One region of the Desertibacillus haloalkaliphilus genome, then DNA from elsewhere that is predicted to be linked to it. Evidence: riboswitches for the same ligand, from Rfam matches in the RefSeq annotation. Region 1 holds a riboswitch; each other region holds the start of a gene.

Region 1 (3,175 bases):
TTAGACCATCATTCATGTGATTGAATAACTTCCAGACATTTTCATAATCACCAGCAAAGCGTTCAAAATTATCTCTCATGTTATACAGCAAACCCTCGTTGGCACGAGCGATGCCTTCCCTCCCCCATTATTAAAAATTCCCCATTTTTGTAGTTCAACTTGGTACGATTTTTCCCGGTGAATCAAGTGGTAAAACTAGATAGGATGAATATTATATTTATATAGTGTTGATATGAAACTATGTGGTAATAAATGTAAATAAGTTCGTGATTAGGATTAGATATCTGCGACTTTTGTAATATATACATAGTGATTAGAGTTGAAAATAATGTATAAATTAGGATTTTTCTCTATATTACTACTATAAAGCAATCTGTAAACCACGACAATAGTCTGATGGGAGGGCAGGGGTCAGACCCCTTTACATTTGCGCAGCAAAAAAGGCCACCTCACGCTTGAGATCGCCTTTTTGAGAGGGGTCAGACCCCTTTATTCGATTGAGAAGCTCATTGTAATTGACTCCACTAACTTTTGTCCTTCTTCAGATGTAACATCACTACTAATGAACAACATATATGCTTCACCTGTGACGAACGTTTCGACAGGCTCAATAGTTACGGTACCCGTTGCTTCATTATAAGTAATATCAACTTCAATTATTTCTTCCTCAGAGTTCGACACAATAAAGTTTTCACTGTTTACGGTTGATGCATTAAGCTTAGTACTAAACTGAATCGACCACGTTTTATCAGCAGATACCGGAGATACATCTTCTTGTTCGAATTCCTTATTGTTTTCATCGTTAACGATACGGTCAACTAATGAACTTTGCTTTTCTCTTAACGTAGAAAGTGTGCCCTCTGCTAATTCCCGCAGCTGTTCCACTCTTTCAGCTACTTCTTCGGTAGCTTCACTGCTCTTAAGGGAGCCTTTCCCTAATCGGTTTTCGACAGCATTTAATTTATTTAATTGCGCATTTAATTTACCAGCAAAGCTATGATGACGCTGGTTTTCTAATTCTTGTAACTCCTCTTCTAACTCATCAACCATACCTTCTTCATCGCTTGCTTCTTCGTCATTTTGATTATTTTCATCTTCGGAAGCCGCGTTCTCATTAACATCTTCTTCAGTTGCCTCTTCGTGACTAGAGTCTTCATCAGATTCTTCTACCTTCGCTTGCGCTACCACTTCGGCGTCATTTTCGGTAGTAGATTCTTCTCCAGCCGACTTTGTTTCGTCTGATTCTATTTCATTTGAGTGGGCCTCTTCAGCACCCTCTCGTTCTTCTTCTTCACTTACTTCCACAGTTTCATCATTGTTTTGTTGTTCATTATCAAAAGTAATATCAAAATAACTAGCTATATCTGTACGTACACTATAAATATCACTTTCGATACGGTCCAACCGATCATCGATTTTCGCAATATGTTTATCTGATTGTTGTTTAGGTCCTCTCTCTTCCTTTTTCTCTTGGTTAGGAAGTACTCGTTCTTGTTTAGGCTGACCCTTTCCATTGTTTCCGTTATTTCCGCTATGACCTGGATTTCCTTTTCCATTGTTTGCTGCAGCATGTAACGGAGCTGATAGCACTAAACTTAATGCTACTGCAGTGACTATTGTTTTCGACATAAACTTCTTCATTACCAATCCCTCCTCTGTAATGGCAGCTGGCTAGCATAGATAAGCACCATGTTACCCTTAGCCCCTATAGCTTTGTGACATAAGAATTTCTCCAAATTGTACCTTTATTAGTACTAGTTTACCACCGAGGTTTATAAAGGAATATGGTTCCTTTATACCTTTCATATACTAGTCTACTATCCCTATTATTTCCCCAAATTACTGGATATTTTTTTGGGGTCAGACCCCTTTTATTTACGCAGCAAAAAAAGGCCACCTCACGCTTGAGATCGCCTTTTTGAACGGGGTCAGACCCCTGGCTTTTTGCACTACCTTTGTGCGGGGTCTGACCCCTATTTCAATGCAAATGTCATTTCTGTTTCTACTGCTACTTTACCATTGACCGTTGCCGTTGCTTTCCCTTTACCAACTGGTCCACGCAAACGGACAATCTCTACTTCTAATCGCAGCTGATCACCTGGTTTCACTTCTTCTTTGAAGCGGCATTTATCAATTCCGCCAAACAATGCGATTCTTCCGCGGTTTTCTTCCTTCTTCAAGATCGCCACTGCACCTACTTGTGCTAACGCTTCAACAATAAGGACACCAGGCATGACCGGGTACTCTGGGAAGTGACCATTAAAGAAATCTTCATTTGCTGTTACGTTCTTAATACCAACTGCACGTTTCCCTTCTTCAACCTCTTCAATACGGTCAATTAATAAAAATGGGTACCTATGCGGAATAATCTCTTTAATTTCTTCAATTGTAAGCATAGTAAACTGCTCCTCCTTTATAGACCTTTACTTTATGTAGTCCCTTTTTCATTCCCTCATATGGATAAGATTGTCTACCCATTATAGCATAACGACAATGTCAAGACACCTTCAATTGAGACGTGTATAGGTTTCTGTCTTTTGGAGAGGTACAATTATTGGGTTAATGTCTTTTTGCGGGGTCAGACCCCCGCAAGGGACCTTTCAACAAAACGTCGATAATTGAGTGATTGTGGTGATGGGAAGTAGGAGAGAATGCGGTCGGTGTGTAGGAGAGGCATCTTCATATTATAGAGGTAGGCTTTGTAACTACTCCATGGGTAATCTCCGGGGCGTTCTACCATATTTGCGACATATGGATTAAGGTGAATATATTTACTCGCATCCAATTCATAGTCTATGGATTGAATGATCTCAGCACCGTACCTGCCTTGAAAGACGTGGCCAACATAGCGGTGTCGACGGTTGAAGTAGGTTGCATATGATGAGTTTAGGTATTGAATGATATAGCGAGTATCGGTTTGGATCGTTTCTAACTGAAGATGAACGTGGTTTGTCATTAGACAATAAGCATGGAGATAAAAGGGGAATCTTTGACGTGTGGTATCTAGGAGCTGCAAGTAAGTTAAGTGGTCTTGCTCATCATAAAAAAGTGGCATTTTCCGGTTCCCACGGCTCGTTATGTGATAAATTGCACCTGGGTACCAAACGCGTGATTTGCGAGGCATGTTATCACTCCTTATTCATATGAAGTTATTGTATGAATGGGGGAATTTGAA
Region 2 (3,175 bases), on a different contig from region 1:
TCACGTAGGTGATGACGTTCACCTTCTTGATTAATTTTCTAGTAGCAAAAGTATACGATAAATGTAAATGACTCAATATGTCCTCTGTATCGTAAATCCTATAATGCTCCCTTTCGTCATCAAATGACTTAAGGGAGCAGATCAATTCCCTTGCTATGGAGGCACAAGGTTTTTATGGGGGTCAGTATCCATAGATGTTGGTTTAGCTAATTTAATCCTTTAAAGGTCAGGAAAAACGCCAGTAACGAAGTTTCACTTATTTACTCGTCCGTAGTACCTAATGTCATTCCACCATCAACAACAATTTCTGTGCCCGTACAATAAGAGCTTTCGTCAGAGGCAAGGAATGCAACAACCTGAGCAATTTCAATTGGCTGTCCAATTCGTCCTAGTGGAACTGAATCGTAATAATCAGGAACACCCTCTCCTTGAGTGGCCATTTCTGTTTCGATTCCACCCGGATGGACCATATTCACTCGAATTCCTTTTGGGCCTAATTCAATAGCTGCGGCTTTTGACATTGCAACCACTGATGCTTTTGTTGCAGCGTAAGTAGAAGACCTACTAATTGGAGCAAATGCAGAAATCGACACATTGTTGATAATGGAGCCTTTTTGCTGTTTCTCCATCTGTGGAATAACAGCTTGCATCCCCATGAATACTCCAAGTTGATTAACATGAATCAACTGCTGGTAGTCCTCTAATGTTGTTTCTTTAAAAGCTTTTCGTTTTAAAACTCCAGCATTATTCACTAACACATCAATCTTATTGAATTTGTTTATCACTTTATCGACTGCTGCCCTCCATTCGGATTCCTTGCTGACATCTAACTGAATCGGAAAGGCGCGATCTTCTCCAATCGACTTAGCCACTACTATAGCCTCATCATAGCTCCGAGCACCAATTCCCACTTTAGCCCCTAATGAGGCAAGGTGCTGAGCAATAGCTTTACCTTGCCCCCGGTTAGCCCCAGTAATAAGAATGACATCATCTTTTAAATTCGGCATATCCTCACTCCTTCGTTCTTCAATACAAAGCTTGGTCTATATGGGACTTTAACATACAAATACTGTTTATCCCTGTTTTTTATTTTAAGCGGGTCTATCATTGAAATTTATTTTCCTTGTCCATCGGTTTAAAGCGACTTGCCGAAAGTTTAAAAAGCGTTGTGATATTAGTATTGTCCTTATTTACCTAATTTTTCGACAAATCGTGCTAGTATCGACAAAGAGTGACAAGTCCTTTATGCTATAAAAAGGGTTTATGCCCATGATTTTAGCCCTATTCATTATAATAGAAAAAGGCAAACTTATCGAAAGGTAAGGACGCAAAGCTACGAGTCTAAAATCCTCTTGGATAAAGATAGTCGGGTTGCCAAGAATAATAACAAATGGTTGTTTGGCTATCCCTATTTACCTCTGGGATAGCTTTTATTCATTACTGACATAGGAAAGAAGGTTTAGAGATGATAGTAGTAGATAAAAAGAAATATAAAATGGCAATTGACGAGGCTGCAAAGGAAATTCATGTGCAGGTGCATGGGCTAATTAGGGAGGGAGATGCAGAAGGTTACATGGCCGATTTACAGGACACGATTAATAAAGTGTCTAGACAAGAGTATACATTTGTTGTCGATGCTACACATCAAACGCCAGTACCATCAAAAGTTGTACCGCAGCTAGAGCAAACGATGCAGTTTTATTCTAAGTTAGGTTTTAAGGATATCCTTTTAGTAAAACCTGCATCTAAAATTGCTCAAGTTCAAATAAGAAATGCACTTGAAAGAATTAAGTTTACAGGTACGATTATTGATCGTGCATCTCGCTCAATATAGTCACGTCCAAAATAGTAACCTTTGAAAGGAAGTCAACAAGTGGAAACAACACTAGAGTTATATACATATGAAATTTTAACAAAGGAACAAACAACGTTAATACAGAAAGCAGCTGATTGTCTAGCACGCTCATTTGTTGGTGTAGATGTATCAGGAAAATGGGTGCAGGAACCAATGGTAGGTCAATTAAAGCTACGTTATGAGGATTTCTATAAATTTACCAAGGATTATTTAGACTCTACCGTAGAGCAGGGATATTGCGTAGTCGCTCAAGATCGTAATCATAATGTTGTTGGTGTACTTGCCGGAGACACAAATGCACCAGAGATTATCGGAGAAGATGTATTTGAAGGTTCATTCTATGATATGAATGTAATTTTACATGTTTTGGAAGATGTTGATAAACGTTTCATGGAAGATTATAAAAAACGAAACGGGAAAGAAATCAACGATGGAGAGTTATTGCATATATTCATGTTAGGGGTGACAGCAACAAGTAACCGTCACGAGGTTATTCAGCAATTAGGAAATAAATTGATAACAAAGGCATCTTCAAATGGATTGAAGGCAGTTTTAGCTGAAGCGACAAACTCGAAGTCGGTACGTGTGCTAGAGAAGTATCACAATATGGAGAAATATAAAGATTTAGAAGGAAATTATATTGTACATAAATACCAGGATAATAGTAGGTTAAATGGTATTCATGCAAATATAGCTGATGGAACATATATACTTATTAGAGAGCTATAAAATGATCATAATCGGTTTATCAAATATTAAAAAGTAGGGGATTTATTTATCATGGAAGCGACAATGCTTGGGCTAATTATAATCTTATTGGGAACAACAGTGTATTTTGCTTACCGCTATTTTTCTTTGAAACATCATCACGTGAATAAAGAAATTATAAATGGAATGAAAGAGATATCAGCAGGTCATGTCAGTAGTAAAGTTGATGAAAAAAGTTCTGATCATGCCGCATTTAATCAACTAATCGAGTTTTTAAATCGTGTAAGGGAAAGTTTTTTGTCATTTTCAAAACATACACATCAAAAAGGAGAAAATCTAGCTGATATTGGTGAGTATGCGACTGAGAAAGCTGATATTGTCAGAGCAGCGATTGATGAGGTAGGTAGAGGGTTAGAGAAACAATTAGTAGCTACGGAAGAAAGCGCCATGTCTATGGAAGAAATGACACAGGCGACCGAAGATCTATCGGTGAGGTCAAATGAAATTTCAGACCAATCAAACACGACCTTAGAGTTGACGCAAGAAGGAAATGAGAAGTTAAAGGACACGTTAGAAAAAATGGAGCAGTTTAATCAAACGATTAATCAAACA
Region 3 (3,175 bases), on a different contig from region 1:
AATACTTTCGATATCATTCACAGTTTTCCTTACCGCTTGAAGTATTTCTTCTAATGAATCCCCACATTCACCTACAATTGAAGTACCTCGATCAACTTGTGATTTACTATCTTTAATTGCTCGAACTGCATCATCTGTACTGTTAGAAATTTGTGAAATCAAGTCCGCAACTTTTGTTGCCCCTTTACTAGACTGTTCAGCTAACTTCTGCACTTCGTCAGCAACAACGGCAAAGCCTTTCCCTGCTTCCCCAGCGCGAGCTGCTTCAATAGAAGCATTAAGTGATAGTAAGTTCGTTTGTTGCGAAATATTAGTTATCATCTCTGTAATCGTTTTAATCTCTTTTGTGAATTCATTTAATGTTTCAATAAACTGCTCAGTTTCATCGGTTGATATTTTGATATTTTCCATACATTCAACAGCTTCTCGAACAGTCTCTTTACCACGTTCTGCTGTTTTATAAGTAATCTTAGAATTATCAGCAGAGGAAAATGATTTTTCTTTAGCAATTTGAATCAATGATGACAGCTCTAGTAATGTTTCTGATACTTCCAACATTGTCGCATTTCCTTTTTCAGCATCCTTTGCCACGACCTGAGCATTTCCAGAAATACTATGTATTGCATTGGTAATCTCATCACTCGAAGCAGCCATATGGTCTGAGGAGGCGGCGAGAGTTCTAGACGAACTTTCAACTTCACCCACGAGTCCTCTTAAATTTTCTACCATTTGATTTAAACTTTCTGTTAGCCTTCCAACTTCATCTTTAGATTGAACAGCTAATGGTTCGCCAGTCAAATTCCCATTAGCAACATCCTCTAAACGTGTTGCAGCCGAGGAGATAGGTCTAACAATCATGTTCGAAATAATTAACGCTGCCGTTACAGCAATAAGAATCGCGGCCCCTGAAATAGCAATAAATATCCACTGTAACAGTTGTCCACTATCGATTAACTCTTTTTCAAGCTCTACAATTTTAGCATCTTGCAAATCAAATATTTCTTGCCAGGCTTCAATAGCTTCAATAGCATAAATCGTGCAGAACTCTTCCATAATATCGATAGTTTCTTCAAATGATGGTCTTTTAAATGTATGCGAGTATTGATCTGGGTTCCCGTTTCCATAAACCCCGTCGTGATCATCAAAGGTAGGAACGACTTCATCTGTTATTAACGTTCTCCACCTTGCCGTTCTTTCATCGGCAGTTGCAATCGCATCGGCATATTCAGGATCATTTCCTAAGGTTTCTATTAACATTTCTTGAGTAGCAATTGAATACTCTGTCAGTTCCTCAAATTCCTCAACCAGTGTAGGATCTCCATATAAAATATATCCACGTGCTGTTACAACACGGTATGTAACGTTATGTTTCATTTCTTCGGCTGCTTTTAATAACTCATATTCCTCTTCTACCATTTGTCTAACATCATCGGTATAGTTCGACATCCCAACATAGCCGAATATTGCCATAATCAATACAGTTAAAAGTACTAAACCAAAACCACCTAAGATTTTCAACTTTAGACTTTTCATACCTATCACTCCTTTCAATGAATTCCTTAAAACTCGATCACTAAAACTTACATCTTACAGTTCATTTATTATCTACTTACCACCATGCTGGCATCGATTTTTTCTATATAATTCCGAAAGGCGCAAGACACCCGCTTATCGGCGACCAGCACTGCAGGGCTGGCAAGCAGAAGCGTTTCTTTGCTTCTTCTTGACTGACCGAAGTGACCTCGGGCCGATGGCGCCTGAGCTAGACACATAAAAAAGCCCACCAAAAGAAAGGTGGACGGGTAAAGATTTATTTATACAAAAGATTACTTCACGATCATGACAAAGTCCCTCTAAAAGAAAGATAGCTGTTAAAGTAACTCGACTATAGCCATAACGATCACGTAATGAATGTAATAATAATCCTCTTACTTGCATTCCAATTCTTTCGGTAACCCGGCGACCATAGTAAGCAACTTTAGGCCCGTGGCTTTGCGCCCCTAACTTTCGCTAGGTTTGCCATTATCGATGACATTAAATAACCGGTTGAATAAATGTAAGGGAACATAGATCTACTTTGCGATCGACCCGATTTTCATATACATACTACATTAGTACTACTCCCTAATAATAATACTATTTCGACAAAAAGGGAAGTTATTTTCGTAGATAAAAATATGGAACCGGACGAACCTATAACCTCATAAAATAACAGCGATACTCTACGAACTTCTTGAATTTTTATTGTGCTTAGGGAGTGGTACGATGGGAGTTATTAACGGTAAGGATTATATCAACCGCTTAAATCAGCTAAATCCCGAAATTTGGTTAGATGGAGAACGCGTAAAAGGAAAGATCTCTGAACACCCCGCCTTTAGTGGATTGCTTCATACAAAAGCATCCCTTTATGACCTCCAAACGAAAACCAACATAAAAGACGAGATGACCTTTTTATCACCAAAAACGAATGACCCTATTGGACTTTCTTTCTTACAACCAAAATCGAAGGAAGATCTACTGAAAAGGCGTAAAATGATGGAACATTGGGCAAGACATACAGGCGGTATGATGGGAAGATCCCCCGACTATATGAATACAGTGCTTATGAGCTTTGCCTCGTCAACGCCTCTTTTAGAAAGTCGAGAGAATTGCTTCCCGGAAAACATCCTTTCCCTTTATGAATTAGCTAGAGAAGAGGACCTTTCATTCACACATACATTCATTACTCCACAAGTTAATCGTTCCCAGGCCTATATTGAATCTTCTCAAGAACCAACCTCCGCCAAAGTCGTTGACAAAAATAACGACGGATTAATCATTAAAGGGGCACGTCTCCTCGCTACACAAGGGGGCTTAACTGATGAAGTGCTTGTTTTTAGTGCACCAAAGCTATTCTTTGAGGCAGATGAAGCATTTGCCTTTTCCATTCCTTCGAATACAAAAGGTTTAAAATTTATATGTAGAGAATCTTTCGTTGGTGGCGATTCTTCTTTTAACCATCCACTCAGTTCTAAATATGAGGAAATGGATACAATCCTTGTCTTTGATCATGTAGTCGTTCCTTGGGATCGCGTCTTCTTTTATGACAATGTTAAGGCTGCTTCAGATTTCTTGCTTCATTGTTCGTTTCAACCCTTTGCCTACCATCAAGTCGTCACTCGACAGATCATAAAAA
Region 4 (3,175 bases), on a different contig from region 1:
CTTTCTGTTATAGGTGAATACATATATTCACTAGCCGATACACCAGGATTTTCAAGCTGCTCATAATAATAAGCTTCTAGTTGTCTGTCAAAGACGTGCCCCACTGATACTTGTCCTACCCCATCTACCAAGACTTGATTATCGTAAGAATAGAACATATTTTCATATAAACCATCGGATGTAGCCACTCGTTCTTCCAAGCTTTTGGCAATGGCACTTAATTGTACTTGATTCACTTCATTGGTTTCAGCTAGTTCATTAAAAAAATCAGTCACATATAGGTCATTAATAATTGAATGAGAAATGTCAAACTGTGAATGAAAGACAGAATCCACTTGCTTGTTCTTTTCCACTGCAAGATGAGTTAATGAACGACTTGCTTCATTTTCCAATGCATTAGAAGTTGCATACAACGTATACACGATGTTGATAACCATGGGCATCAACATACAAATAATAAAAACAGAAAATATTTTAAGAAATAGACGATTTTTAAAAATCCTTTGCTTCATATTAGACTCCTTAAAGTAATATTTCATTCCCCTAGATTCAGAGCGAAACATTGTGAATTATCTCCTCTCATCAGCTTAATGACACCCACCCATTCTTAATCGCTGTAACAGCTGCTGATGTACGATCAGGGACATTTAACTTTTTTAATATAATGTTTATATAATTGCTTACCGTATATGGACTAAGATAAATAGAGTTGCCAATTTCCTTATTTGTCAAACCAAATGATAGTAATTCTAAGATTTCTATTTCCCGCTCTGTTAGTAATTCACAAGAGAATTGTGAATTATTACTCATGGATTTAGGAATTAGGAGTTTTTGGTATTCACTTATGACAACTCGAGTGGCTTCAGCATCTAAATATGAATACCCGTTACGAATAGCTTCTACAAGTTTTGATAATGACTGGCTGTTATAGGACTTCAATGGAAACAATCCTGTAGCACCATATTTTAAAAAGCGTTTTATATCATAATCAGTTGACTTTGTTACTACAATATATTTTTGTGATGTTGGATTCTCTTGGTTCATTTCTTTAAGAAGATTTAAAGATTGTGATCCTTCACAATCACTATCAATAACAAATATGTCCGCTCTAATATTCCCTACGAAATTTTTTGTTTTTATTTGTTCTAATATCCAATCACTTCCCAAAGCATTCTCAATTAATGTAAATAGTGAATCAGAATCCGAAATAATCGTTATCTTTTTTTGTTCCATCAATAACCCGCCCTTATAGTTACTATTCATTCTTTCTAATAATTTTTTAAAATCCTATCAACACATTATAATTAAAAGAACAGATATTTTTTAATATTCCGTCGTTTTTATAAAAAAAGTGACCCCAAGAAACTAGGCTCACTTGTACTTCTAGTATTCTTTGGCAACCCGGCTACCATAGCATAATTGTGCTTTAGGCCCGCAGCTTTGCGCCCTTATCTTTCGATAAGTTTGCCTTTATCAAGTTAAATTTTAAAACTGCTGTGTTTGAAACGATATAAATACTACTAATATGGAACTTTTTTATTAATTAGCGGTGGTAGCATATAACCATTCTTTGCGAAAGGTCATTTAAATATTTTAGAGTTTTGTATCGTGTTCATTAATTTTTCTAATAGTCCAATGTTATTTGACTTTACTTCATGTAAATCATGTGTATAGATTTTATAATTATTTTTTCCTGTACTTTTTGCGAAATACATTGCTTTGTCAGCGTGATCAATCAATGTTTCTTTATCTTCTCCATCATCTGGATACATGCTGATCCCAATACTTACAGAAATATTCACTTCGTTTTCATCGATTGTATAGGGAAGTGCTACGCTATTGAATAAACGGCTTGAAATGACTTCTATTTGATCCTTCGTTGTTTCTTCAAAAACAACGATAAATTCATCTCCACCAATTCGAGCAATAAGATCTTCTTCTCTAATACAATCATTTATACGATTTACTACTGCCTTAAGCAATTTATCCCCAACTTCGTGTCCCATCGTATCATTGACAATTTTAAAATCATCAAGGTCAATAAACATAAGTGAAAAATTATGTTTACTACGCTTCGCACGAGCTAACGCCTTCCTAATGTAACTATATAAATATTTTCGATTTGGCAAATCGGTTAGCTCATCATAATATGCCATTTGTTTTAGTTTATTTTCTAATTCTTTTCGATCTGTAATATCCATGAATTGACCATTAATTTTTGTCAGAATCCCATCCTTGTTTAAGGTTGGTGAAGATATTTTAATTAACCACCTTTGTCCTAATTCAGGATGAAGAATGCGATACTCGACTCTCACCGTTTCTCCTGTCAGCAATTGTTTTTCGGCCTCTTCAACTTTCGTAACATCCTCCTCATGAACCATTTCCTTCCATAATTCATGATGATCTTTAAATGCATCTTGTGAATATCCGTATACTTCGTTAATACCTGCAGAATAATAGATATCTTGATTTGAAAGATCAAAACTATAGATTGCCCCATCAAGGGAATTAAATAGATTTTCGTACTCCTCTTTTTTATTGCTAACTACCATTAGCCGATCTTTTATCTGTTCTTTTTCATGTAACAATTGATTATAACTTTCATATTTTTGTTCATATTTACCGCCTAGTCTCCACACACTGTAGCTAATAAATAATATCCCCGATAAACGCAACCACATTTCTACGCTAAAACCACTTTTGGTATGTTGATAAATATCTATAGCCGCTATTACTAAAATAACAACAAGGACTAACCATCTTTTTTTGTGAACGTTAACCTCATTCTTCATTCTATAGTCTCCTCATAAACCTATTGAGCTAACTGATAAACGATCAGTCATTATTACAAACACTTAATCGTTTTCCTGTCGGATATATTCTTTTAGCCCATTTATCATATCTTCACTCTCACCAATGTCCGTAGACAAATCGATGCCGTAATAATATTCATTCATATTCGCTACCTTTTGCCAAACTACTCTTCCCCGTACAACCCAATCTGAAAGCATAGTAAAATACACTTCGACATCTATTTCATTACGTGTTACCTGTAAATCTAACATTGACATTAATTTCAACCCAGATGGACTAATATCTTGTATTTTCCCTTGACCTTGATTACTTTCGATCTCCTCTCCATTAATTTTTATAATGTTGAATGTACATGTTAATG

The links. A riboswitch is a leader RNA that binds a small molecule or an ion and turns the genes downstream of it on or off. The one in region 1 is predicted to bind cyclic di-GMP.
Region 2: it holds a riboswitch for cyclic di-GMP, as region 1 does, so the genes downstream of both, KH400_RS06850 (hypothetical protein) here and KH400_RS04875 (Ig-like domain-containing domain) in region 1, are expected to answer to the same signal.
Region 3: it holds a riboswitch for cyclic di-GMP, as region 1 does, so the genes downstream of both, KH400_RS07425 (methyl-accepting chemotaxis protein) here and KH400_RS04875 (Ig-like domain-containing domain) in region 1, are expected to answer to the same signal.
Region 4: it holds a riboswitch for cyclic di-GMP, as region 1 does, so the genes downstream of both, KH400_RS06715 (response regulator transcription factor) here and KH400_RS04875 (Ig-like domain-containing domain) in region 1, are expected to answer to the same signal.

Annotation. Positions count from the first base shown of each region.
Region 1 is NZ_JAHPIV010000003.1:187,802-190,976, reverse strand. It holds gene KH400_RS04880 (putative bifunctional diguanylate cyclase/phosphodiesterase) at 1-79, opposite strand, end outside; gene KH400_RS04875 (Ig-like domain-containing domain) at 490-1,641, opposite strand; cyclic di-GMP riboswitch class I at 1,660-1,754, opposite strand; gene fabZ (3-hydroxyacyl-ACP dehydratase FabZ) at 1,974-2,396, opposite strand; gene KH400_RS04865 (transposase) at 2,579-3,124, opposite strand.
Region 2 is NZ_JAHPIV010000005.1:58,100-61,274, forward strand. It holds gene KH400_RS06840 (MOSC domain-containing protein) at 1-34, shown strand, start outside; gene KH400_RS06845 (SDR family NAD(P)-dependent oxidoreductase) at 261-1,007, opposite strand; cyclic di-GMP riboswitch class I at 1,293-1,379, shown strand; gene KH400_RS06850 (hypothetical protein) at 1,466-1,834, shown strand; gene KH400_RS06855 (hypothetical protein) at 1,874-2,584, shown strand; gene KH400_RS06860 (methyl-accepting chemotaxis protein) at 2,636-3,175, shown strand, end outside.
Region 3 is NZ_JAHPIV010000005.1:188,512-191,686, reverse strand. It holds gene KH400_RS07425 (methyl-accepting chemotaxis protein) at 1-1,533, opposite strand, end outside; cyclic di-GMP riboswitch class I at 1,948-2,031, opposite strand; gene hpaB (4-hydroxyphenylacetate 3-monooxygenase, oxygenase component) at 2,266-3,175, shown strand, end outside.
Region 4 is NZ_JAHPIV010000005.1:20,271-23,445, reverse strand. It holds gene KH400_RS06720 (methyl-accepting chemotaxis protein) at 1-512, opposite strand, end outside; gene KH400_RS06715 (response regulator transcription factor) at 583-1,233, opposite strand; cyclic di-GMP riboswitch class I at 1,393-1,479, opposite strand; gene KH400_RS06710 (sensor domain-containing diguanylate cyclase) at 1,581-2,792, opposite strand; gene KH400_RS06705 (PilZ domain-containing protein) at 2,856-3,175, opposite strand, start outside.